2 regions of the Janthinobacterium sp. BJB304 genome follow, and region 2 is predicted to be linked to the other one. Evidence: predicted binding sites of a transcription regulator. Region 2 holds the regulator's gene; the other holds the start of a gene.
What was found. The regulator FliA, encoded in region 2, starts transcription of late flagellar genes. The targets are predictions, from matches to a motif close to CTAAAGTTTNNNNNNNNNNNGCCGNTA.
Positions count from the first base shown of each region.

Region 1 (11,844 bases), on a different contig from region 2:
CTGGTCGACGCGGCCCATCCGGACAAGGCGCGCCTGGTCGCCAAGGGCAATGTGCTCGATCCGAAAATCTCGCCGAAAGGCCGCTACGTGTCGTTCGTGCGCGACCAGAACATCCATGTGATCGACCTGAAGTCGGGCCAGGAACGCCAGCTGACGACCGACGGCAAGGGCACGATCCGCAACGGCGAAGCCGAATTCGTGGCGCAGGAAGAAATGGGCCAGCGCACCGGCTACTACTGGGCGCCCGACGATTCCGCCATCGCGTATAAGCGCTATGACGAGGCGCCCGTGCCCGTCGTGCGCCGTTTCGAAATCTTCGCCGACCGCACCGACGTCGTCGAGCAGCGCTACCCTGCCGCGGGCGACCCGAACGTGCTGGTGCAGCTGCTGATCGTCTCGCCGGAAACGGGCGTGCAGCGCCAGGTGGACCTGGGCACGAACCCGGACATCTACCTGGTGCGCGCCGACTGGAGCGCGGACGGCAAATCGCTCGTCTACCAGCGCCAGTCGCGCGACCAGAAGACGCTGGACCTGGTCGCCGTCGACGCGGCTACCCTGGCGCAGCGCACCCTGCTGACGGAAACATCGACAACCTGGGTCAGCATCCATGACGACCTGCGCTTCCTGTCGAACGGCACCTTCCTGTGGTCGTCCGAGCGCACGGGCCGCAACCATCTGTACCTGTACGACATGAGCGGCAAGCTGCTGCACCCCGTCACTTCCGGCGAGTGGGGCATCGACAGCGTGCTGGCCGTGAACCAGAAAACCGGTAAAGTGTTCGTGTCGTCGAACCGCGACGCCGTGATCGACAAGCAGACCTACGCCCTGGCCCTCGACGGCAGCACGGCCGACAAGCCGCAGCGCGTGACGAAAGCGGACGGCTGGCACGACACGACGTTCTCGCGCAATGGCGAAGTCTTCGTCGACACGTATTCCGACCCGGCCACGCCGCCGCAGGTGAGCATCCGCCGCCCGGACGGCGCCATGGTGGGCTGGCTGGAAGAAAACGCGCTCAACGCCAGCCACCCGTACTTCCAGTACAAGGCCGACCACCTGCCGACGGAGTACGGCACCCTGAAGGCCAACGATGGCCAGACCCTGCACTATTCGATCGTCAAGCCATCGAACTTCGATGCGGGCAAACGCTACCCCGTCTACCTGTCAACGTATGGCGGCCCGCACTCGCAGCACGTGGCGCGCCGCTGGGGCAACAACTTCGACCAGTACATGGCGCAGCAGGGTTTCGTCGTCTTCCGCCTCGATAACCGGGGCTCGTCGCGTCGCGAACGCGCATTCACGGACGCCATCTATCACAACCTGGGCGCGGCCGAAGTGGCGGACCAGCTGGTGGGCATCGACTGGCTGGGCAAGCAAAGCTTCGTCGATGCGAAACGCATCGGCGTGTTCGGCTGGAGCTATGGCGGCTTCATGACCCTGCGCCTGCTGTCGGCCGCATCCGACAAGATCGCCATGGGCGTGTCGGTTGCGCCCGTGACCGACTGGTCGCTGTACGACACCCATTACACGGAACAATTCCTCGGCATGCCGAAGGAAAACGTGGACGGCTACAAGGCCAGCACCGTGTTCGCCCACCTCGACGGCCTGAAGTCGCCGCTGCTGCTGGTGCATGGCATGGCCGACGACAACGTCTTGTTCAGCAACAGCACGCGCCTGATCGACGCGCTGGTCAACCGCGGCGTGCAGTTCGACCTGATGACGTATCCAGGTGCCAAGCACGGCATCTCGTCGCGCGCGGGCCAGCGCCACGTGTACAAGAAAATCGAGCTGTTCTTCAAGCAGAACCTGATGCAGCCAGCACAATAAGTTTGCGCTGCATCAAATAAAAAACCGCCGCCTGTCTTGCGACAGGCGGCGGTTTTTTTTATGCTGGAGCAGAAATTATGGCTTGCGGGTCACAGTTTCGACTGCATCCTTGACGTCGCCAACTTTCTTCTGCACTTTGCCTTCGACCTGGTTTGCCAGGCCCTTGGCTTGCTGTTCTTCGCTGCCGACGACTTTGCCAGCGGCTTCCTGGATTTTACCGCCGACTTCTTTCAGTTTACCTTCGACTTGATCTTTGTTCATGATGGATCCTCACTGTAGTTGGTACATCTGTTGTCCAGCCCGACAAGGGCCGGTACTGCGGCTCACACGCTGCTTGTTGCGTGTCGATGTGTCCATAGTACGCAGTGGGGATCAAAGGCTCTGTACGGTTCCTAACACAGTGCCAACATCGTCGATCAGGCCGCCAAATCCTTGCGCCAGACGGTGGCCAGCCACGGCTGCTGCTCGCGTGGCAAGCCGGGCGGACGGTAGTATTGCTCGACCAGGGTAAAACCGGCCGCCTGCACGTAGGCGGCCCACGTCGCTTCGTCGTGGTAACTGCCGTAGCGCGCGCCATTCCAGCCTTCCTCGTTCTGCCCGCGCGGGTTCGAGCTGAACAGCACGCCGCCCGGTTTCAGGCACGCGTACAAAGCGCGCAGCACGCCGGGCAAGGCGGCGCTGGGCACGTGGAACAGTACGGCATTGGCGAACACGCCGTCGAAGTGTGCGGCAGGCAGGTCGAGGTCGACGAAATCCTGCTGCCACACGGTGCATCCGCTGTAGGCGCGCGCCATCCCGACGAAACGGGGGCAGCCGTCGACGCCCGTCGCGTGGTGCCCCAGGGCCGTAAACGCCTTCAGATCGCGGCCGGGGCCGCAACCGAGGTCGAGAATCGCCAAAGGTGCCGGCTTGCCGATGGCGTTCAGCAGCGCGGCGATGTTCTGGCTGACGTCGTGATCGCGCGTGCCTTCGAAAAACTGCTCGGCGCTGGCGTCGTAGTGGGCCAGGGTACGGCCCGTGATGGCATGGATGGGATCTTGCGGTGGGGTCGGCTTCATGGCGCTCCAATCAGTAATTACGCCATTTTACGGTGCCGGCGCGCTGCGCGTCCGGCACCGCTGATGACTACCAGACGCGCACGCGCTGTTCCGGCACCAGGTATAGCTGCTGCCCCGGCTTGACGTCGAAGGCCGGATACCAGGCGTCGAGGTTGCGCACGGTGGCGGCGCGGTATTGCGCCGGCGCATGGCCATCCGTGAGGATTTGCTGGCGCGCCGCCGCTTCGCGCGCCTTGCTGCGCCAGCTGACGCCGTAGCCGACGAAGAACTCGCGGTCCGCCCCCGGCTGCGCCGGCTTGCCCTGCTGCGACAGGGTGAACGCGTCATAGGCGGCCGCCACGCCGGCCAGGTCGGCCAGGTTTTCGCTCAGGGTCAGCTGGCCATTCACGGCCAGGTCGGGGAACAGTTTGTAGGCCGCGAACTGTTCCACCAATTGCTTGGATGCCGCCTGGAAATGCGCCAGGTCGGCCGGCGTCCACCAGTCGCGCAGCTTGCCCTGGGCGTCGAACTGCGCGCCCTGATCGTCGAAGCTGTGGCTGATTTCGTGGCCGATGGTCGCGCCGATGCCACCATAGTTGGCCGCATCGGATGCTTGCGGGTCGAAGAACGGCGGCTGCAGGATGGCGGCCGGAAAGTTCAGCGCATTTTGCAGCGGCAAGTTGACGGCATTGACCAGCTGCGCCGGCATGGCCCAGGCCTTGCGGTCGGGCGACTGGCCCAGCTTGGCCAGCTCCTGCCGGTAATGGAACTGCTCCGCCCGCTGCACATTGCCCAGCGCATCGCCGCGCACCACGCGCAAGCCCGCATAGCTTTCCCACTGTTCGGGGTAGCCCACGCCCACGTACAGAGTCTTGAGTTTTTCTTGCGCCTGCGCCTTGGTGGCCGGCGCCATCCAGTCCAGCTTGTCGATGCGGCGCGAGAAGGCGGCGACGATATTCGTCACCATATCTTGCACGCGGGCTTTCGATTCCGGCGGAAAATAGCGTTCCACGTACAGCTTGCCGACGGCGTCGCTCAGGGCCGCATTCGTCGCGGCCAGCGCCCGCTTGCTGCGCAGCGACTGCTGCGGCGTGCCGCTCAGGGCGCTGCCATAGAAGGCGAAGCGCTGGTCGGCGGCCGCCTTCGGCAAGATCGTGCTGAAATGGTTGACCGCGTGGAAGGCGAGGAAATCTTTCCACGTGGCCAGCGGCACGCTCGCCACCAGCGCGGCGCTGCCCGTCATGGCCGTCGGATGCCAGACGATGAAATCGTTCTGCCGGCCCAGCCCTGCCGCTTCGAAGAAGGCTTTCCAGTCCAGGCCAGGCGCCTTGCTGGCGAAGTCGGCGGCGCGCCAGGCATTATTGCCCTTGGCGACATCGGCCGAATCCTCGCGGCTGGCGTGACTTGCCGCAATTTGCTGTTCCAGCGCAAACACGCGCGCGGCGCGGGCCGGCGCATCGCGGTAGCCGGCCTGCTTGAGCATGGCGGCGATATGCGCCTGGTAGCCCGCGCGCAAGCCCTGCATGCGCGCGCTGTCGCTTTGGTAGAACGCGCGGTCGGGCAAGCCCAGTCCGCCCTGCAGCAGGTAGGCCACATTGCGCGTGGTGTCGTTCAAGTCTTGCGCGACCCACAGGCCGAACAGGTTTTCCGTATAAAAATTGGTGGCGTTGAGCGGGTCGACGTCGGCGCGCAGGCTCTTGCCCAGCGCGCGGGCCAGCCCTGCCTGGTCGCGTATGCCGTCGATCTTCTTGAGCAGCGGCTTGATCGGCGCCCAGCCTTTCGCTTCGATAGCCGCTTCATCCATCCAGGAACGGTAAAAATCGCTGACCTGGCGCGCCGATGCATCCGCCTGCGGCGCCGCCGCCAGACCTTCGACGAGGCCGATGATGCGCTCGTTGGTGGCGTTGGCCAGCATGGCGAACGAGCCCCAGCTGCTGCGGTCGGTGGGAATTTCCGTGGCGCGCAGCCAGTCGCCATTCACGTAATCGTAGAAATCGTCACCGGGCAAGGCCTGCGCGACAGCGGGGGCGGCGGCGCTGGCGGCCCCTTGCTGGTCATGCGCCCGGGCAGGCAAACCGGTCAGCGAAACGCCGGCCAGGGCGAGGATGATGGCGGCCTGGACTGGCGTCCGGGACCAGGAAAAACGCAAACCGTGCATGGCGATCCTTTCGATGTAATAGCCAAAATCATAACCTGAAAATCCTGCCTTTTTGGGGCGAAAAAGCATCCCCTAACTTTTTTGCATGCGGACAAAAAATCAGCATATAGTGGTACGACCGCATCCCGCACCGCACGAACGCCAAGGAGATTGCCATGCAACTGGAAGCGCTGTTCCAGCATCCCCACGCCCTGCCTGCCGCCCCGAAGATCGTCGATGAACTGGTGCGCAGTTTCGACAACCCCGCCATCGCCACCGAAGACATCGCGCGCAAGCTGGGAGCGGACCCGGCCTTGAGCGCCAAGCTGCTGCGGCTGGCCAACTCAGCCTATTACCATGTGTCGCGCAGCATCGGCACGGTGGAAGACGCCGTGCTGATGCTGGGTTTTGTGACCGTGCGCACCCTCGTCATCAGCTCGGGCCTCGTCAGCGGTTTCAAGGCCGTGCCGGGCCTGAATTTGCCGCAATTCTGGCGCTACAGCCTGCACAGCGCCGTATCTGCCCGCTGGATCGCGAAGCAGACGGGCGACAACCAGGACCAGGCTTTCACCATCGGCATGATGCATGCGATCGGACAACTGGTGATCCATGCCGCCATGCCCGAGCAAGCCATGCAGCTCGACAAGATCGCCCCGCCGCTCGACGCGCGCCGGCTCGACGCGGAGCGGGTGTCGCTGGGCTACGATTATGCGCAGGTGGGCGCCGAACTGGCGCGCCGCTGGAAGTTTCCACCCGCCTTTGCCGAGGCCATCGCCGCCTTCCCCGCTCCGCTGGCCAAGCCACCGTTGAACCGCCTGGCCGCCATCATCCACCTGGCCGCCTGGCGCGCGCGCATCGATGAAAACCAGCTGAGCAATGAAGAAATCATCGCCTGCTATCCCAACGCGGTAGCCGAAGCGCTCGGTTTGCCGCCCTCCGTGCTGGTCGACAGGATGCCGCCGCTTGCCGAACTGAGCGCGGGCCTGGAAGAACTCGTCAAGTAAGCTGGCCGTTGCCCGCATCGCCAACCGAGCAGGCATGCGGGTTTGCGGGCATGCCGGCTGCCCGCAAAAAAACATCCAAATTATTTCCACTTTTTTTTCAAAAACCCCCTCAAGTTCCCGTTGGACCCGCCGTTAATCTAGACAAGCGGTAATCCATTCACTAGTTACGGGTGTGCTCATGACCTCCAACGACGTTCTCTCGATGTATGAAAATATTGCAGGAATGACCAATCAAATGGTCGTGGCCGCACGTTCGAGCGACTGGGATGGCTTGGATACCCTGGAAAACCAGTGCGCCAGCGCCGCCAGCGCGACCATGACGGGCAAGGCGCCTGCCCTGGCCGGCGCCTCGCGCCTGCGCAAGATCGACTTGCTCAAGCAAATCCTGGCCAATGACCGCGAAATCCGCGCCATCACGGAACCGTGGATGACCCAGCTGTCGAACGCCATGCCAGGTTCGCGCGCCCGCATGTAAGAAGCTTGCCGCGCCAGAAACGACAAAAGCACCCGCGGGTGCTTTTTTTACGTCTGCCGCCATGCGAGGGAGCGCCATCTGCGGCGCTCAAAAAAGGCAAGGCGGGGGGAATTTGGAAGGCGAGCCCCAGGTATCTCCTGGCGTCGCCTCGCTGCCGGTTGCATCCGGCGTTCGCGAGCACATCGTCGGCATCGCGAACCGCTTCCAGACCCAGGCGTTTATGCAACGCTACACCTGGTTTGCCGCGCCACACTATCGTTGGTGACTGCGCCAGGCTGGGGCTGTTTTGTCGTAGAGCAAGTCCACTGAATTCATCATAGCACCATCTTTAAGAAACAGGCAACGTGCTTGGCAAGCGTTTCCATGTATTTTTTCAATATCTTTTTTTATATCAAATTGTGGGCGGCCTTGCGGCAGCGCCTTGCGGCAGCATTAACGCGAGAACGGCTCCGGCTCCACTTCCGGTTCGGCCGCCGCCCCTTCTTCCACCGCCTCAGTCAAGACGGGCACATCCTTCTTCCTGCGGCCGAACGGCTTGCGCAGCAAGACCCAGTATTTCGACGGCGCGCCCGGCCCCGCCGCTTGCCTGCGCTTGCGCACGATGTACACGATGAGCGCCGTCAGCAGCAGGAAGACCAGGGTGCCGATACCGAGCCACAGCATGCCGCCCGATTTTTTTTCCTTGTCGACTGCCGGCGCCGCGTGCAGGGGCTTCGGTTTCGCATGGGGCGCTTCCGCCACGGCCGGCGCGGCGGCGGGCGGCACGGCGGCTGCAGGCAGGGCCAGCGCCTTTTGCAAGACGCCGATCTTGCCTTCCAGTTCGCCCAGCTTTTCAGTCAGGGCCGTGTTTTTCTCGTCCAGCCCCACGCACGCTGCCGCCTGCCCCGTCTCCGCCTGCGGCGCGCAGGCGGCCACGGGCGCTGCGGCGCGGCGCGGCAGCGCGGGAGCGGCCAGTTTGGGTGCGGCGGGCGGCGGCACGAACACGCGCGCCGGACGCACGAGGCCCTCGGCCCGCGCGCGGGCCGCCAGCGCGGCGGCGTCGGGCGACGGCGCGACGGGTACGGCGCGTGGCAACGGCACAGGCGTGGAGACCGGCGCGGGCAACGGAATAGCTGGCCTGGCTGGCGCACTGACGGGTACGGCGGCGGGCGGCGCCGGCGTCAGCCACAAGGTACCCAGGCGCACGACGGCGCCACTGCCATTGCCCAGCAATAAATACAGGTGCACATGCCCCGCCTGGATCGCTTGCCGCGTGGCCACGCGCACATAATGGCGTCCACCGCGCTCAAACGGGCCGATCGTCAAGGTTTGCAGGGCAGGATCCATGCCGATGCCGCCACCGCGGTACACATCGGGCGAAGCCAGGCGCACGGTCACGCCATTGGCCTCCTCGGGCGCCAGGGCCGTCAGTTCGAGCTCGGCCAGCAGGGGCTGGCCCACGTGCGACAGCACCGCCATGTCGCCCAGTTCGGCCGCCATGACGGGCGGCAAGGCCAGGCTGGCGGCGGCGCACGCGATCAAAGACCAACGGGGAAGGATGCTGCTCTGCATGGACTGATCGCTTTGATAACAGGATAAATAATAGGGACTCGCCTGTCTTTAACGGCAGGAAATCGCAAAAATATAGATGGGCCAGGGCAAAAATGATGCAATACAGCATCATCCTGTGCCTTTTTGACGTCTGGAGTACACTCGATCCACCTCCATCGATGAAAGGGATGCCATGAGTAGCAGAATCGAACGCGACAGTTTCGGCCCGATCGACGTACCCGCCGACCGGCTGTGGGGAGCGCAAACGCAGCGCTCGCTCGAGCATTTCCATATCTCCACGGAAAAGATGCCGCCCGAACTGATCGCCGCCCTGGCCACCGTCAAGCGCGCGGCCGCCCACGTCAACCTGGACCTGGGATTACTGGATGGCAAGAAAGCCATCGCCATCACGCAGGCGGCCGACGAAGTGCTGGCTGGCAAGCACGACGCAGAATTCCCGCTGGCCGTCTGGCAAACAGGGTCCGGCACGCAAAGCAATATGAACATGAACGAAGTGCTGGCCAACCGCGGTTCCGAGCTGATCGGCGGCTTGCGCGGCGCCGAGCGCCTGCTGCACCCGAACGACGACGTCAACCTGGGCCAGTCCTCGAACGACATTTTCCCCACCGCCATCCACGTGGCCGCCGCGCTGGCCGTCGCCAACACGGTCTTGCCGCCGCTGCGCCAGCTGCGCGCCACCCTGGATGCGAAAGCCACGGAATTTGCCGACATCGTCAAGATCGGCCGCACGCATTTGCAGGACGCGACCCCGCTGACCCTGGGCCAGGAATTTTCCGGCTACGTGGCGCAGCTGGACTTTGCCGAGCACATCATTACGGCAGCGTTGCCGCCGCTGCTGCAGCTGGCCGCCGGCGGCACGGCCGTGGGCACGGGCTTGAATGCCCACGTGGAATTTGCCGGCCGCATCGCCGCCGAACTGGCGCGCCTGACGGGCCAGCCATTCGAAACGGCCAGCAACAAGTTTGCCGCGCTGGCCGCCCACGACGCGCTGGTGGCCGCCCATGGCGCCCTCAAAACCCTGGCCACGGCCTTGATGAAAATCGCCAACGACGTGCGCTGGATGGCGTCCGGCCCCCGTTCCGGCCTCGGCGAAATCACGATCCCCGAAAACGAGCCGGGCAGCTCCATCATGCCGGGCAAGGTCAATCCCACCCAGTGCGAAGCGCTGACCATGCTGTGCTGCCAGGTCTTCGGCAACGATGTGGCCATCACGGTGGGCGGCGCCTCGGGCAATTTCGAGTTGAACGTCTTCAAGCCCTTGATTGCACACAACTTCCTGCAAAGCGCGCGCCTGCTCGGCGACGGCATGCGCAGCTTCGACGAGCATTGCGCCCACGGCATCGCGCCGAACCGCGCACGCATCGCCGAACTGATGGAACGCTCCTTGATGCTGGTCACGGCGCTGGCGCCGCACATCGGCTATGACAAGGCGGCGCAAATCGCCAAGCAAGCCCAGCACGAAGGCACGACCTTGAAGGAAGCGGCGCTGGCCCTGGGCTTTGTGACGGAAGAGCAATTCGGCGCATGGATCGTGCCGCTGGAGATGACGCGGCCCAACAAAAGCTGACTTACACCCTGCATTGCTGGCGGCTTCAGGTAAACTATGGATTAGTTGAGGTCGTCATCAAGTGTTGAAAACACATCATTGCAATAAGGGATACAATGCAAAAAGTAAGCTTTGATTTAACATCCGAGTTCATCGAGCTGAACCAGCTGCTCAAGCTGGTCGGCTTGTGCGACAGCGGTGGTGCAGGCAAGGTCATGGTCGATAGCGGCGTGGTGAAGGTCGATGGCAAGAAGGAATTGCGCAAGACCGCCAAGATCCGCGCCGGCCAGGTCGTCAGCGTGGGCGATATCCGTATCACGGTCGTCGCTCCCGTTTGATGCCGGCATGGGGCGCGAAAGCGGCCCCATGCGTCCAGCCAGCACTCCTGCCAGCCCGGCTGCCCAAGTCAAGCTGCGACACGTCGTTATTGTCAGATAAATATCGATTGCAGAAGGGAAGCGCCATGGACCATCCCGAACAAGGTACGCGCAGCCAGGAACGCCTGATCGGCGACTTGCGCCAGGTAATAGAAAACGCGGAAGAATTACTGCGTAACACAGACAAATACACCAGCAGCCTGTACCAGAGCGCGCGCGCTAGGCTGCAACTGGCCCTCGTCGCGGCCACGGCCGAACTGGCCCGCTTTGAAGAAGAGCAAGTCACGCGCATGATGGACGCCACCCTGGCCGCGAATGCCCTGTACCGCGATCAGACGGGCGAAGCGCGACTGCTGCGGGCCTTCGAATAAACCGTCACGCTGCCAGCACCGCATGCGCCAGCCACTGGCGCAGGTGCGCAGCCAGGTCGAAGGCCGGGTCCAGCTCGAACGCCGCATCGAGCGCGGCGCCGAACGTTTGCCCCTGCTGCAAGGCTTGCAAGGCGGCATGCGCAGCCGCATCGAGCACCAGCAACTGCGCTTTCCAGCGCGGCCGGCAGACCAGTGCCCAGCTCGCCACCTGCATATCTTGCGGAAACATCCCCGAACCGTCCTCCTCCTGATGCGCCTGCCACAAGGCCGCCACCCGCCAGTCGGACGCGAGCAAGGTGCAAGCGGGATGCAAGGTAAAACGCCGCGCTTCCAGTTGATCGGGATGCAGGGCGGCCAGCGACTCGGGCGCCAGTGCCTGCGCATCGGCCGCGTAATGGGCCAGGTGCAAGGCCCATTCCAGGCGCGCCATGTCCGGCAGGTAGGGCAATGCGGCCACGGGTGGAAAAGCCGCCAGAAAATCGGCGAAACGGGCGCCAAAGTAGTTCAAATCGGCGCTATCGGATGGCATCTGCCGGCCATACGCGCGCGCCAGGCCGCCAAAGAAATCCTCGCCCACCAGCGCCAGCACGACGGGATAGGCGTGGCCCAGGGTACGGCGCCAGGTGGCGCTCAAGTTGCCGCGGTACAGCGCGAAACGCTGCGGCACCGCCTCGCCCGCGAACGATGGCAATGTTGCCCCGGTATCGAGCAAGGCTATGGCAAATGCCTGCTGGCCAGCGGCCAGCGCGTCAAGCGACGCGGGTAGCGGCGCGGATGGCGGCGACGCTGCATGCCATGATGGGGTTTGCGGCGCATGGCGCGCCAGCATGGCTTGCGCCTTGTCCGCTTCGCCCAGCAGGATATCGAGCGGCGGCAAATCCGTGTCCCATTCGACGAGGGTGGGAATGGCGCCAAAGCGCTGCAAGGCGGCCGCATATAGCTCCCAGACGGGATCGGCCACGGCGGCGCCATGGTGGTCGATCACGGCGTGCGGCGTCAGCAGATGGCCGCCCAGGTGCAGTTCGCCCACGCTGCCCGGCGCGATGGCTTGCATCGCAAGCATGGCGTCCTCGCCGTGGTTGCACTGGTTCACATACAGGTTATTGATATCGAGCAGCAGCCCGCAACCGCTGCGGCGCGCCAGTTCCGCCAGGAATTGCGCCTCGCTCATGGCATCGTCGGCAAAACGCAGGCAAGTGGAGACATTCTCCAGCAAGATCGGCCTTTTCAGCATATCCTGCACCCTCCCCACTCTTGCACACAGTAAATCGAGGGCGGCGCCATTCAAGGCCAGCGGCAACAGATCGTTGAGTTGCTGCTGCGCCACGGCGCCCCAGCTCAGGTGCTCCGACACGAGGGAAGGTTCGATACGCTCGACCACGCTGCGCACGCGCTGCAAATGACTCTCGGAAAAGCCGCGCGCGGATCCCAGGCCGAGGCCCACCCCATGCAGGCTGATGGGGTAATCCTGGCGCAGAGTCTGCAGCACATGGTTATCCCAGCCCGACGGCTGCAGATAATT
Region 1 covers NZ_PDZN01000015.1:134,343-146,186, reverse strand. Annotated here, with positions in the region: gene CSQ95_RS18565 (S9 family peptidase) at 1-1,824, shown strand, start outside; gene CSQ95_RS18560 (CsbD family protein) at 1,900-2,085, opposite strand; gene CSQ95_RS18555 (bifunctional 2-polyprenyl-6-hydroxyphenol methylase/3-demethylubiquinol 3-O-methyltransferase UbiG) at 2,241-2,882, opposite strand; gene CSQ95_RS18550 (M13 family metallopeptidase) at 2,950-5,019, opposite strand; gene CSQ95_RS18545 (HDOD domain-containing protein) at 5,175-6,002, shown strand; gene CSQ95_RS18540 (flagellar protein FliT) at 6,181-6,477, shown strand; gene CSQ95_RS18535 (FimV family protein) at 6,910-8,028, opposite strand; gene fumC (class II fumarate hydratase) at 8,201-9,595, shown strand; gene CSQ95_RS18525 (RNA-binding S4 domain-containing protein) at 9,691-9,912, shown strand; gene CSQ95_RS18520 (hypothetical protein) at 10,038-10,322, shown strand; gene CSQ95_RS18515 (DUF692 family multinuclear iron-containing protein) at 10,327-11,844, opposite strand, start outside.
Region 1: the regulator FliA is predicted to act here: its motif matches at 6,111-6,137, upstream of CSQ95_RS18540 (flagellar protein FliT).

Region 2 (11,844 bases):
TGCCATCGGCCACCACGGGCACGGCGCGGAACGAGTCGAGCTGAGCCCGGAAACCCGTGCTGGTGGCGTTCGCCAGGTTGTTCGCCGTGGTCGCCTGCTTGTCCAGGATGTGCTTGGCGCCGGAGCCGGCGGTGTAGATGAGACGGTCCATTTTTTATTTCTCCTGTTGCCTTCAACCCAAGGCAGAAAGCTGGGGGCAGACCCGGCGGGCCTGACCCCGGTACTATTAACGCAGGTTGACGAGTGTTTGCAAGACGGAATCCTGCGTCTTGATGGTCTGCGCATTCGCCTGGTAGGCGCGCTGGGCCGTGATCATGTTGACCAGTTCCGCCGTCAGGTCCACGTTCGACACTTCCACCGCCGAGGCGCGCAAGTCGCCCAGGCCGCCCGAGCTCGGCGAACCCGTCATAGGACTGCCCGAGACCGAGCTTTCCGCCCAGGCATTGTTGCCCAGCGGTTCGAGGCCATTCGGATTGGCAAATTTGGTCAGCACCACCTGGCCCAGGTCGCGCGTCTTGCCATTGTTGTACTGGCCCTGGATCACGCCATCGGAACCCACGACGAAACGGCTCAGCTGGCCGGCCGCGTAGCCATCGGCCACGGTGCGCTTTTCGCTGGTGGACGAACTGAGCTGGGTCGAATTGGTGAAGTCGACCTTGATCGCCAGGTTCGCGTTCGCGCCCGTGGCGGGGAAGACGGGCAGGTTCACCGTTACCGGCAAGGTTTGCGGCGGCGTCAGTGCCAGCATGGCTGCCTTGTCCAGGCTGCCGACGCTGTTGAACACCAGCGAAGCCGACTTCACGGCGGGCACTTCCGTCACCGAGGAGATATTGGCGTCGATCTGGTCCGGCGTGAGGCTGGAATTGACGCCGTTGGGCACGGCGCTGCCATAGGTGGCGCTGATGGCGGCCAGCTGGGCCGGGCTGGCGCCGGCCGCTGCGGCGGCGGTGCGCACGGCGGCGCCGGCCGCATTGCCATAGGCGACGGCGGCGGCCGTGATATTGGCGGGCACCAGCGGCACGGCCGTGACGGCGGCCTGGTAGGCGGCGCGCGCTGCCACCGAGGCGGCATCGGTCTGCGCTGCAGATGCCACTTTCGCGCTGGTGATTTCCTTGCCGTCAGTGGCCGAGTAGACATCCCAGGTATTGGTGCCCGTCTTGACGTAGAAATTGGACATGGTGTGCGCATTGCCCAGCGAGTCGAAGACCGGCACGGGGAATTGCTGGGTCCACGACTTTTGCTCGCCCACGGTGAACGGCACCACGGTCGGCATGGCCGATTTGGAATCGAGGTTGATCTGGGTATCGACCTTGGTGGTGGCCTGCGGCGCCATGTCGGACGGGTCGATCTGCAGCGGCACGGTGGCGCCGGCCAGGATCTTGCCGTTCGCATCGGCCGGATAACCCGTCAGCTGGGCTTTCTGCGCATTGATGATGAAGCCGCTCTTGTCGACTTGGAACTGGCCGTTGCGCGAATACTGGATGGCGCCGTTCACGCTGGTGCGGAAGAAACCGCCGCCATTGATGGCGATGTCGAGCGGATTGGACGAACTTTCCAGATTACCCTGGTTGAACAACTGCGCCACCTGCGACACGGACACGCCGATACCGGGCTGGTTGCCGCCCACGCCATACAGCGAGTTGGCATAGATGTCGGCGAACTGCGCCTGCGATTGCTTGAAACCCACGGTGGCCGAGTTGGCGATGTTGTTACCGATGACGTCCAGCGATTTGGCGGCGCCGTTCAAGCCGCTCAGGCCTTGTTGGAAAGACATTGTGTTCTCCTGGTAGAAATTAGGGGTAGAGGGTCTACGCTACAAATGAGCGGCTTACAAAATCTGTTTTACATCGGCCATGGTGATACTGCCCACGCCCGGCACATTCAACTTCACGCCGCCGGCGCCCGTCGACACGCTGGCGACCGAACCGAACATCAGCGCCGTCGCATCCGTGAGCTTGGCGCCGCCGCGCGTGGCTTCCACCGTGAAGGAGTACGCGCCGTCGGCGAGCACGACCGGCTTGCCGTCCTTGTCGAGCTCGGCCGTGGAGCCGTTCCAGCCCAGCGGCAAGGTGCCCGCGTCCTGCGGGCCCAGGTCGATGGAATGGACTTCCTTGCCCGCACTGTTGTAGATGATGACCTTGACCTTGTCGGCCGGCGTCGCCAGGTCCACGCCCAGCAGGGCTGCGCTCTTGCTCAGGTTAATGCTCTTGCCTGCAGTCAAGACGCCATGGCCGATGATATTGGCCGCCTGCATGGATTCGGCTTGCTGGTAGCTGGTCTTGAGCGTTTCCAGCGTGGTATTGAGCTTGTTGACGCCCGTCACCGTGGACAGCTGGGCCAACTGGCTGGTCAGCTGCGCATTGTCCAGCGGGTTCATCGGATCCTGGTTTTGCAGCTGGGTCACCAGCAGGGTCAGGAATTTGTTCGTTTCTTCCTCGACGCTGCCTTTCGCGGCCGTCGTCTTCTTCGGATTCATTGTCGCCATCAGGTCGGTGACGGTGGCGGTGCTGGTATCGATGGTTGCCATAATGATCAGTCAGCCTTATTGGCCAAGGGTGAGGGTTTTCAGGAGCAGCGACTTGGCCGCGTTCATGGTTTCCACGTTGGTCTGGTACGAGCGCGAGGCCGACAGCATGTTGACCATCTCGTCGACCGTATTCACGTTGGGCATGGTGACGTAGCCCTTCTCGTCGGCCAGCGGATTCTTCGGGTCGTAGACCAGCTTCATCGGCGACGGATCTTCGATCACCTTCTGCACCTTGACGGCCGTGGCGCCGTTGGCCATGGGCACGGCTTCGAACACCACCTGCTTGGCGCGGTAGGCTTCGCCCGTGGCGCTGGTGGCGCTGTCGGCATTGGCCAGGTTGCTGGCCACCGTGTTGAGGCGCTGCGCCTGGGCGCTCATGGCTGAACCGGAAACATTGAAAATATTAAATAGCGACATGATTATTGTCCTCCCTGGATGGCCGTCAGCATGCCCTTGATCTGCGAGTTGAGGAACGTTACGGCCGCCTCGTAGCGGATGGCGTTATCGGCAAAGGCATTGCGCTCGAGGTCCATGTCGACCGTGTTGCCATCGACGGCGCCCTGAGCCGGCGCGCGGTACAGCAGCGGCGTGCCGTCGGCCAGGGTCTCGACCTTGCCGCCCGTGCTGCCACCCACGGCGGCGGCGACGCCCTTGCCCGGCATATGCTGCGGCGCCGTGCCCTTCAGGGCCGGCTGCACGCCATCCTTGCGCGCCATCGCCCCCTTCAGCGCGCTGGCGAAATCGACGTCGCGTGCCTTGTAGTTGGGCGTGTCGGCATTGGCGATATTCGAGGCGAGCAATTCCTGGCGCGTCGAGCGCAGGCTCAGCGCCGTCTCGTTGAAGCGCATGTAATCGTCGAGTTTCCCTATCATGTCAGGCTCCGGAAAGATCTGCCACTGGCGCCTGAGATGGCGGAAGGATGGCGGTATAGTGATGACAGGAAACATAGTACGGCGCCCGCCGGCAAGACCATCGTCGGATCAGACCGTACTTTTACCCCTTAATCGTCGCTTCAAACGGAGCGGCGCCCACTATCATGGCACTATTCCAGAGGCCTATACCATGAAAACACCGCTTGCTTTCTTCTTCGCTCTTGCCGCCCTGCCACTGCTGGCGCAGGCGCAAAACGCCGGCCGGCAGACGCCGGAAGCGCTGCGCAACAGCGTGGAACAATTCCTGCAAGTGCAAAGCAACGGCTTGCCGGGCAAGGTGACGGTCACCGTCGGCGCCGTCGATCCGCGCCTGAACCTGGCCGCCTGCCCAGCGCCGCAAGCCTTCATGGCGCCAGGCGCGCGCGCCTGGGGCAAGACGACCGTGGGCGTGCGCTGCACGGCCCCCGCCAACTGGACCATCTATCTGCAGGCGAACGTGGCCGTCGTGGGCGACTATGTGGCCAGCGCCGTGCCGCTGGCGCAAGGGCAAGCCATCGATGCCAGCCAGCTGGTGACGATGCAGGGCGACCTGGCAGCATTGCCGGCAGGCATCGCCACAGACATGGCCCAGGTCGTGGGCGCCAGCACGAATATTTCCTTGCCGCCAGGCACGCCGATGCGCCTCGACACCCTGCGCCGCAAGCCGGTGGTGATGCAGGGCCAGCTGGTGCGCGTTGTTTCCAGCGGCAACGGTTTCCAAGTGGCATCAGAAGGACGCGCCATCGGCAGCGCCGGCGACGGTCAGACGGTACAGGTACGCACGCAGAGCGGCCAGCAGATCAGCGGCGTGGCGCGGGCTGGCGGCATGGTGGAGGTGGCGTTCTGAACGCGGATGGATAGCGATATTGTAGTCTGGCGCACTAAAGTTCCTGGATAAGATGCCGATAAGAAGTCATATCCCGGAGTTTTTTGACTTCGACCAGACGAGGATCACGCTGTGAAAATTACCGATAACACCATTAAAAGCAATCCCGGCCTGCCGGTGGCGCCTGCGAATACCTCGGGCGCCCGGAATGCCGAGAAAGCCCAGGCAACACCGACAACGTCGGACAATGTACGCCTGTCGCCGCAAGGACAGGCATTAGCGGCCAGTGCAACTGCCGGCAGCGGCGCCGTGTTCGACACGAAGAAAGTCGAACGCATCAAGCTGGCGATCGCCGACGGCCAGTTCCAGGTCAACTCTGAAAAAGTGGCGGACGGTCTCCTCGACACGGTCAAGGACTTGCTGCACTCACGAAATAGATAGGTTACCTCATGCAATCAGTGACTCCGTTTTCCAGCCTGCGCGACGAGCAACAGCTCATGACCACATTGCTGGCATTGATGAAAGAAGAACAGCGGCATCTGGTTGCGGCTGACATCGATGCAATCACGGAGCTCACGGCCCGCAAGACGGCGCTCGTCGGGCAATTGAGCCAGCTGGCGGCGCAACGCCACCAGGCGCTGGCGGCGGCCGGCTTCACGGCCGCCGAAGCGGGCATGGAAGACTGGCTGGTCAGCACCAGCGACGCCGAGGCGGCGCCCCTGTGGAAAGCCCTGCTCGAGACGACGCGCGAAGCGAAGGAACAGAACCGGCTGAACAGTCTGCTGGTCAACAAACACATGCTGCACACGCAAGGCGCCCTGAACGCCATGCGCCCCACTGCCCAAAGCGGCAATTTCTACGGCCCCAGCGGCCAACCGATGGCAAACACGGCCAGCCGGCGCGTCGTCATCGGCTAAGCGCCTCCCGTCTTCCCCCAGCGCAGGCAACAGCAGCGACAGGCACAGCAATAAGCCATTGCTGCACGCCTGACGCCGTCCCGAACAGCGGCCCCATACCACGACCATCCTGCACATCACCGCCGCGGCGCCCCTCCAGGGAGGCTGCGGCAGAGCCGGCATGCCCGCATTCCCTCCACAACGCCGCACGCCAAAACAACAGCGCCCCCCCCCCCTTCACGCCCACACATTTGAGCACGCTCAAACTTGAGGGGAATGATGACTATATGCTAATCCCTAGCATACGCCGCACCAATACATGGTGGGACTTTCCTCGCCGACACGAACATCGTTCCCGCAGGCATAGCTAATCCATTGCACGCGTCCGGCTTGCGCTTTTGCGCTGCGCCATGACGCACACCACTTCAACTGCAAGTACACAGGAGCATGATATGAACTCTCTCTCAGTAACCAAGGCTGGCGCGGCGCTGCTGCTCGGCTGCACCCTGCTGGCGCCAGCCGCGCAGGCCGAGACGCAAGCCGTGTTCTACAACCATCTCGTATCGACGGCCGTGGTGGCCACGCCGCTGCTGGCGCAAGACACCTTGTTCGTCGACACCTTCACGACGGAGCGCGGCTCGCTGCTGCAAACAACCACGTTTACGGTCGGCAGCGGCGTGCAATCGTTCACGGGCAACGCCGCCTGGCTGGTCACGGGCGCCAGCGAATTCGGTCCCCGCCTGACTGGCGTCAACATCGACTTGTTCGACTCCAGCAACAACCTGGTGCAATCGGATACGTTCACCGGCGTACTGGGCAGCTTCGCCCATTCCACCTTCAGCGGACTGCTGGGAGCAGGCACCTACACCCTGGTGGCGACGGGCCTCGGCGTGCGTGATTCCGTGCTGGACATTTCCATCACCACGGCCGTGCCCGAACCGGAAACCTACGGCATGCTGCTGGCGGGACTGGGTCTGATCGGGTATAGCGTACGGCGCCGCAAGACGGCTGCCTGACCCGCACCCGGTGCCTGCAAGCACTGCCGTAGCTGGCAGACCTGGCGCCGGTGCGGCGACGCCATGCACGGACTGGCCATGCACGGACTGGCCTATGCACGGACTGGCTTATGCACGGGCCAGCCTATGCAGGGGCTGGTCTACGCACTCAACCGTGCGTGGGCCGGCCCGTATGCTGACGGAATTTCGCGGCGATGCCATTCGCCTTGATCAGGGCGGCGGCCTGCTGCTCGGGTGTCAACTCATTTTGCAGCCAGTGCCAGTAGCTGTCCTGGTAGGGATTGGTGGTGCCGGGCGTGAGGATGTCGTCGTAGACCATGCGCAGGGCCAGCAGGTAGCCATACGCTTGCGGCGCGTCTTTCTGCACCACATCGCCATCGCGCAGGTAGGCCATCATCAGGGTCGACACGCTGGTCAGTTCCGCCTCATCCGCCTGCGCCGTCAGCTGGGCGATGGCTTGCCGCTTCCATGCCTGCACCAGCGGATCATCGGGACGGTTGCGCAGCGCGCTGCGGTCGCCGAACGGGCCTTCCGACAGGAACAGGGTAGCCGCGCCCGGTACGCCGCCTTGCGCGGCAGTGGCCAGGTAGCCGAGGCGGTCCTCGCGCTGGCGCTGCGTCAGACCCGCGCACAGCTGCTGCTGGGCGGTTTTTTCTTCCACCGTCATCTCGCGCCCCAACTCGAATTCCATCCCCGGCAAGCGGTTTTCGCGCTGGAAGACGATGCAGTCGTCGATCAGGTTGTAGGCCGCATACGCGTCCTCCGGCTTGCCGCTGGCGCCCAGGCGTTCGAGCCGCTGTGCCAGGGACACGACAACGGGCGCGGCATCGGCGACCGAGGTGGCGTCGATATTCAAATACGACGCCAGGCTGCGTCCCGCCGGCGCGCTGGCGGCAGCGGTGGCGCCAGTGTCCGGCGCGCCGCCATCGGGTGCGGGCCAGTATACGAGCGCCAGCACTGCCGTGATGGCAGCGGCGATGGCAATACCGCTCAGTTTGCTGTTCATATGAGGTGGCGCATAAAAGGAAATGCACGTTACCACAGGCGCACGGCAGCAGGCCGCACGCCTCCGCACGCTCAGCCGCCGGCCTTTTTCGGCTGGTGGCCCAGCTTGGCCAGCGCCGCCATCACCGTTTCGACATGGTCGCCCTGCACTTCGATCACGCCATCCTTGACCGTGCCGCCCGAGCCGCATTGCGTGCGCAGCTGCTTGCCCAGCAGGGCCAGCGCGATGGCGTCCAGCGCCAAGCCCTTGACCACGGTCACGCTCTTGCCGCCGCGGCCCTTGGTCTGGCGCGACACGCGCACCACGCCATCGCCCGCCGGCGCCGTCTTGGCTTGCGCCTTGCACGCGCATTGCGCCAGCGGCTGGCGGCAGGCGGGACACATGCGGCCCGTTTCAGTGGAATAGACGAGACCGCCCAGGGAGCTGCTTTTCATGATGGAGAGATAATAGGTAGAAATAAAAGAAAGATGGCCGCGCTTGTAGCAAGCGGCGGCGTTCAGTTGGCGGGAACCGGTGCCGGCGCCACAGGCGCCGTCGGCACTTCCGTCACCGTTTCCGGGATGCCCGAGAGGATCGTCACGGCGACCCGGCGGTTGCGCGCGCGCCCTTCCGGGGTTTCGTTGGGCGCCACCGGGATATTGTCGGCGTGGCCCACCGCCGTCAGGCGCGACGCCTGCACGCCGCTGGCGATGAACAGGCGCACCACGGCGCTGGCGCGCGCGGCCGACAATTCCCAGTTCGAGGCAAAATTGGAATTGCTGATCGGCTGCACGTCCGTATGCCCTTCCACCTGCACGTCGTGCGTGTCATCCTTGAGCAGCACGGCGACGGCGCGCAGGGCCTGGTCCGATTCCGCCGTCAGGCGCGCCGCGCCCGGGTCGAACAGCACGCTGGCATTGATTTCCACGCTCACGCCGCGGCTCGTCTGCGTGACCCGCACCTTGCCTTCCTTGACCAGCGGCGCCAAGGTGGACGTGAGGTCCTGCGCCAGGCGCGTCATGTGTTCGCGCTCGCGGCGGATCGCTTCCGTGCGGCGTTTCAGGGCGGGATTCGGCAACGGGATCGCCTGCGGCGCTTCCATGATGATGGGCGGCGCGCCCTTTTCCAGGCTGAAGGCCTGGCCGATGGCATTCTGGAAGACGCGGTACTTGCCTTCGTTGACTTGCGAAATCGCGTACATCACGACGAAGAACGCGAACAACAAAGTGATGAAGTCGGCGTACGAAATCAGCCAGCGGTCCTGGTTGTCCGGTTCCTCGTCATACTTCCTGCGCGCGCGCCGCATCATGATCAGTGCTCGTGCAGCAGGCTGGACACGCGCTCTTCGATGATGCGCGTATGGTCGCCCGTGGCGATGTCGTACAGCACGGCGGCCGTGATTTCATACTGCAGCACGCGGCGCGAGACGATGGCCTTGAGCTTGTTCGCCACCGGCAGGAACAGCAGATTGGCCAGGCCCACGCCATAGATGGTGGAAACAAAAGCCACGGCGATGCCGCTGCCCAGTTTGCTCGGGTCGGTGAGGTTTTCCATCACGTGGATCAGGCCCAGCACGGCGCCCAGGATGCCGATGGTGGGAGAATAGCCGGCCGCCGATTCCCACACCTTGACGGCCTGGCGCTCGGCCATTTCGTAGGCGGAAATTTCCACGTCGAGCAGCTGGCGCAGCTTGTCGGGCGCGATGCCGTCGACGATCATGCGCAAGCCCTTGGCGTTGAAGCGATCAGCCGTGTTTTCCATCAGCCGCTCGAGCGCCAGCGGGCCGTCGCGGCGCGCCGTCAGGCTCCATTGACCGATGTCGCGCGCCAGCGCGGCGCGCGTGTCGGCGGGCGGCAGGAAGACCCAGCGCAGCATTTCCAGGCCGCGCACGAAGGTGCGCAACCGCGTCTGCAGCAGCACGGCGCCGAAGGTGCCGATGATGACGATGGCGAAGGCGGCCGGCTGCAGCAGGGAGGCCATCTTGCCGCCTTCCAGTGCCTGGCCGACCAGCAGGCCCGCCAGCGCCAGCGCCAGCCCGATTACGCTGGACCAGTCCACGCCTGCTCCCTCAAGGTTGCGCGCAGGCGCGCGACGGCCTGGGTATGCAGCTGCGAGACACGCGATTCGGATACGCCCATCACCGCGCCGATCTCCTTCAGGTTCAGCTCTTCTTCGTAATACAGGCCCATGAGTATTTTCTCGCGTGGTGGCAGCGCGTCGATGGCATCGATCACGGATTGCCGGAAATCGGTATCGAGCAGGGAACGCAAGGGGTCGCTGTCCTCGTCCACGCAGTGGCGGTCGAGGAAGCTGTCATTGCCGTCCGGGTCATGAAAGTCTTCGTAATACACGAGCTGGTGGCCGCCGCCGTCGCCCAGCATTTCCTGGTAGTCGGCCAGCGACATCTTGAGCAGCTTCGCCACTTCCGATTCCGTCGGCGGATGGCCGAGGCGCTGCTGCAAGGTGCTCATCGCCTCTTCGATCTTGCGCATGTTCTGGCGCATGCTGCGCGGCAGCCAGTCGCTGGTGCGCAATTCGTCGAGCATGGCGCCGCGGATGCGCAGCACGGCATAGGTCTCGAACTGCGCGCCATGCGTCTCTTCATAGCGGCTTATGGCATCGAGCAGGCCGATCATGCCGGCCTGGATCAGGTCATCGACCTCGACCGAAGGCGGCAATTTCGCCTTCATATGGTGCGCCAGACGCTTCACCAGCGGAATGTGCTCCGTCAGCAAATAGTCCTTGTTCGATTTCCCTTTGACCGTGTACATAGGCTGCTTATTGTTTTCTCATCTTATCTGGTGCTGCGGTTCGATTCAGGCGCTGAACTGGTGCGGGCTCCCCGTCTGGTACAAGGTGCCGCCAAGCACCGGCGCCGCCGAACGGGCCAGCCGCTCGGCCAGTCCGCGAAACGCCACCGAGGCGCCCGCCAGCGGAAACGCATCGACCACGCTGCGGCCCAGGCGCGCCGCGCGGTGCAGATATTCATCGGCAGGCACCGAACCCATCGAGGTCAGCTTCACGGCCAGGTAGCGGCTCGCCGCCTGTGCCATATTATCGTATACCACTTTTGCCTCGGATTCGGAAGCGCCCGTGACGAGAATGCCGAACGGGCGGCGTCCCAGTTCCTGGCTCAGGCGCTTGATCAGGCAGTAGGCCGCCTTGATCGAAGTGGCGCTGGTCGACACTTGCACCACGATATCCGACGAGGCCATCAAGGGCACGGGGAAGCAATCGCCCTCGTCGGCCACGACGCCGTCGACCAGCACGATGCCGCTCTGGCGCGCCAGCACCTCGAAGGTCTTGCCCAGGCGGCGCAGTTCGTCCTCGCCCGCATAGTCCATGCTGTCCATCAGGTGGTTGCGCGCGCCCAGGCTGGCCACGCCGAAGCCTTGCGGCACCTGATGGATGACCTGGTTCAGGCCGCACTGCTGGCGCGCCACGTCGCGCAGGCTGGCGCCGTGCGCCAGTCCCAGCCGTGCAGCCACGCCATCGCTGCCGCCGCTGGCGTCAAGCAGCAGCACGTCATTGCCGCCATAGGCGAGCGAAGCGCCCAGGTTGACCAGCATGGCGCCCTTGTCGTCCTGCGGCGTGGCCGAGAGGAACGTCATGACGCGCGGCTGCGGGCCGGCCAGCATGCGGCGCAAGCCCTCGGCCTGGTCGAAATCGAAATTAGCCAAGGTGCACCCCGCGCGCTTCATTGTTGCGGGCGGCCGCCTGCGCCATCAGGAGCGGCAGTTCGGCGTCGGAAAACTGCGTGGCCGCCGAGTCGCGCTTGAGCTTGAAGGCGCGGTCGATCAGGTAGCCGCGGTCGGCCAGGTACAGGTCTTCCGGCACGCGCTGGCCGTTCGACACATAAAACAGGTTCAGCTTCTGGCGGATCACCACGTCGAGCACGTTGCCGATCGACGCCGCTTCATCGAGCTTGGTCATGATGCAGCCGGCCAGGCCGCTGCCCTGGTAGGCGCGCACCACTTCGTTCAGCGTTTCCTGCGTCGCCGTCGAGTTCAGGCACAGCAAACGCTTCACGTCGGCGCCGGCGCCCGACAGCATGGCCACCTGTTCCGTCACCATCTGGTCGCGCTGGCTCACGCCCACGGTATCGATCAGCACCGTGTGCTTGTTCTTGAGTTCCTTCAGGGCGATGCGCAAGTCCGCTTCGTCCTTCACCGAATGCACCATCACGCCGAGGATCTTGCCGTAGATGCGCAGCTGTTCGTGCGCGCCGATACGGTAGGCGTCCGTGGTGATCAGGGCCAGCTTTTCCGGGCCGTGGCGCATCACGCAGCGGGCCGCCAGCTTGGCCGTGCTGGTGGTCTTGCCGACACCGGTCGGGCCGACCAGCGCGAACACGCCGCCCTGCTCCAGCATGGCGTCTTCATTGGCGACCGTGTTCAGGTTGCGGCTCAGGACGGTCTTGATCCAGCGCATGCTTTGCGCGCCGTCGAGGCCGGCGGGCAGCTTGTCGATCAGGTAGCGCGCCAGGCTGGCCGAGAAGCCGGCCGCCAGCATTTCGCGCAGCACGACGGCTTTTTGCGGCTCGCGCTGCTGCGTCGAACCCCACGAAATTTCCGCCAGCTGGGTTTCCATCATGCCGCGCATGGCGCGGATTTCATTCATCATGCCGCTCATCTCGGCGGCGGCGTTTTCCTTGACGTGCGCCAGCGCGCTGGCCATCATCTG
Region 2 covers NZ_PDZN01000004.1:158,800-170,643, reverse strand. Annotated here, with positions in the region: gene CSQ95_RS06460 (flagellar basal body rod protein FlgF) at 1-151, opposite strand, end outside; gene CSQ95_RS06455 (flagellar hook protein FlgE) at 227-1,774, opposite strand; gene CSQ95_RS06450 (flagellar hook assembly protein FlgD) at 1,829-2,527, opposite strand; gene flgC (flagellar basal body rod protein FlgC) at 2,543-2,944, opposite strand; gene flgB (flagellar basal body rod protein FlgB) at 2,947-3,399, opposite strand; gene flgA (flagellar basal body P-ring formation chaperone FlgA) at 3,590-4,285, shown strand; gene flgM (flagellar biosynthesis anti-sigma factor FlgM) at 4,397-4,705, shown strand; gene CSQ95_RS06425 (flagella synthesis protein FlgN) at 4,714-5,181, shown strand; gene CSQ95_RS29615 (FxDxF family PEP-CTERM protein) at 5,613-6,176, shown strand; gene CSQ95_RS06415 (hypothetical protein) at 6,325-7,182, opposite strand; gene CSQ95_RS06410 (translation initiation factor Sui1) at 7,254-7,616, opposite strand; gene motD (flagellar motor protein MotD) at 7,679-8,467, opposite strand; gene CSQ95_RS06400 (flagellar motor protein) at 8,473-9,219, opposite strand; gene CSQ95_RS06395 (RNA polymerase sigma factor FliA) at 9,201-9,932, opposite strand; gene CSQ95_RS06390 (antiactivator of flagellar biosynthesis FleN protein) at 9,978-10,841, opposite strand; gene flhF (flagellar biosynthesis protein FlhF) at 10,834-11,844, opposite strand, start outside.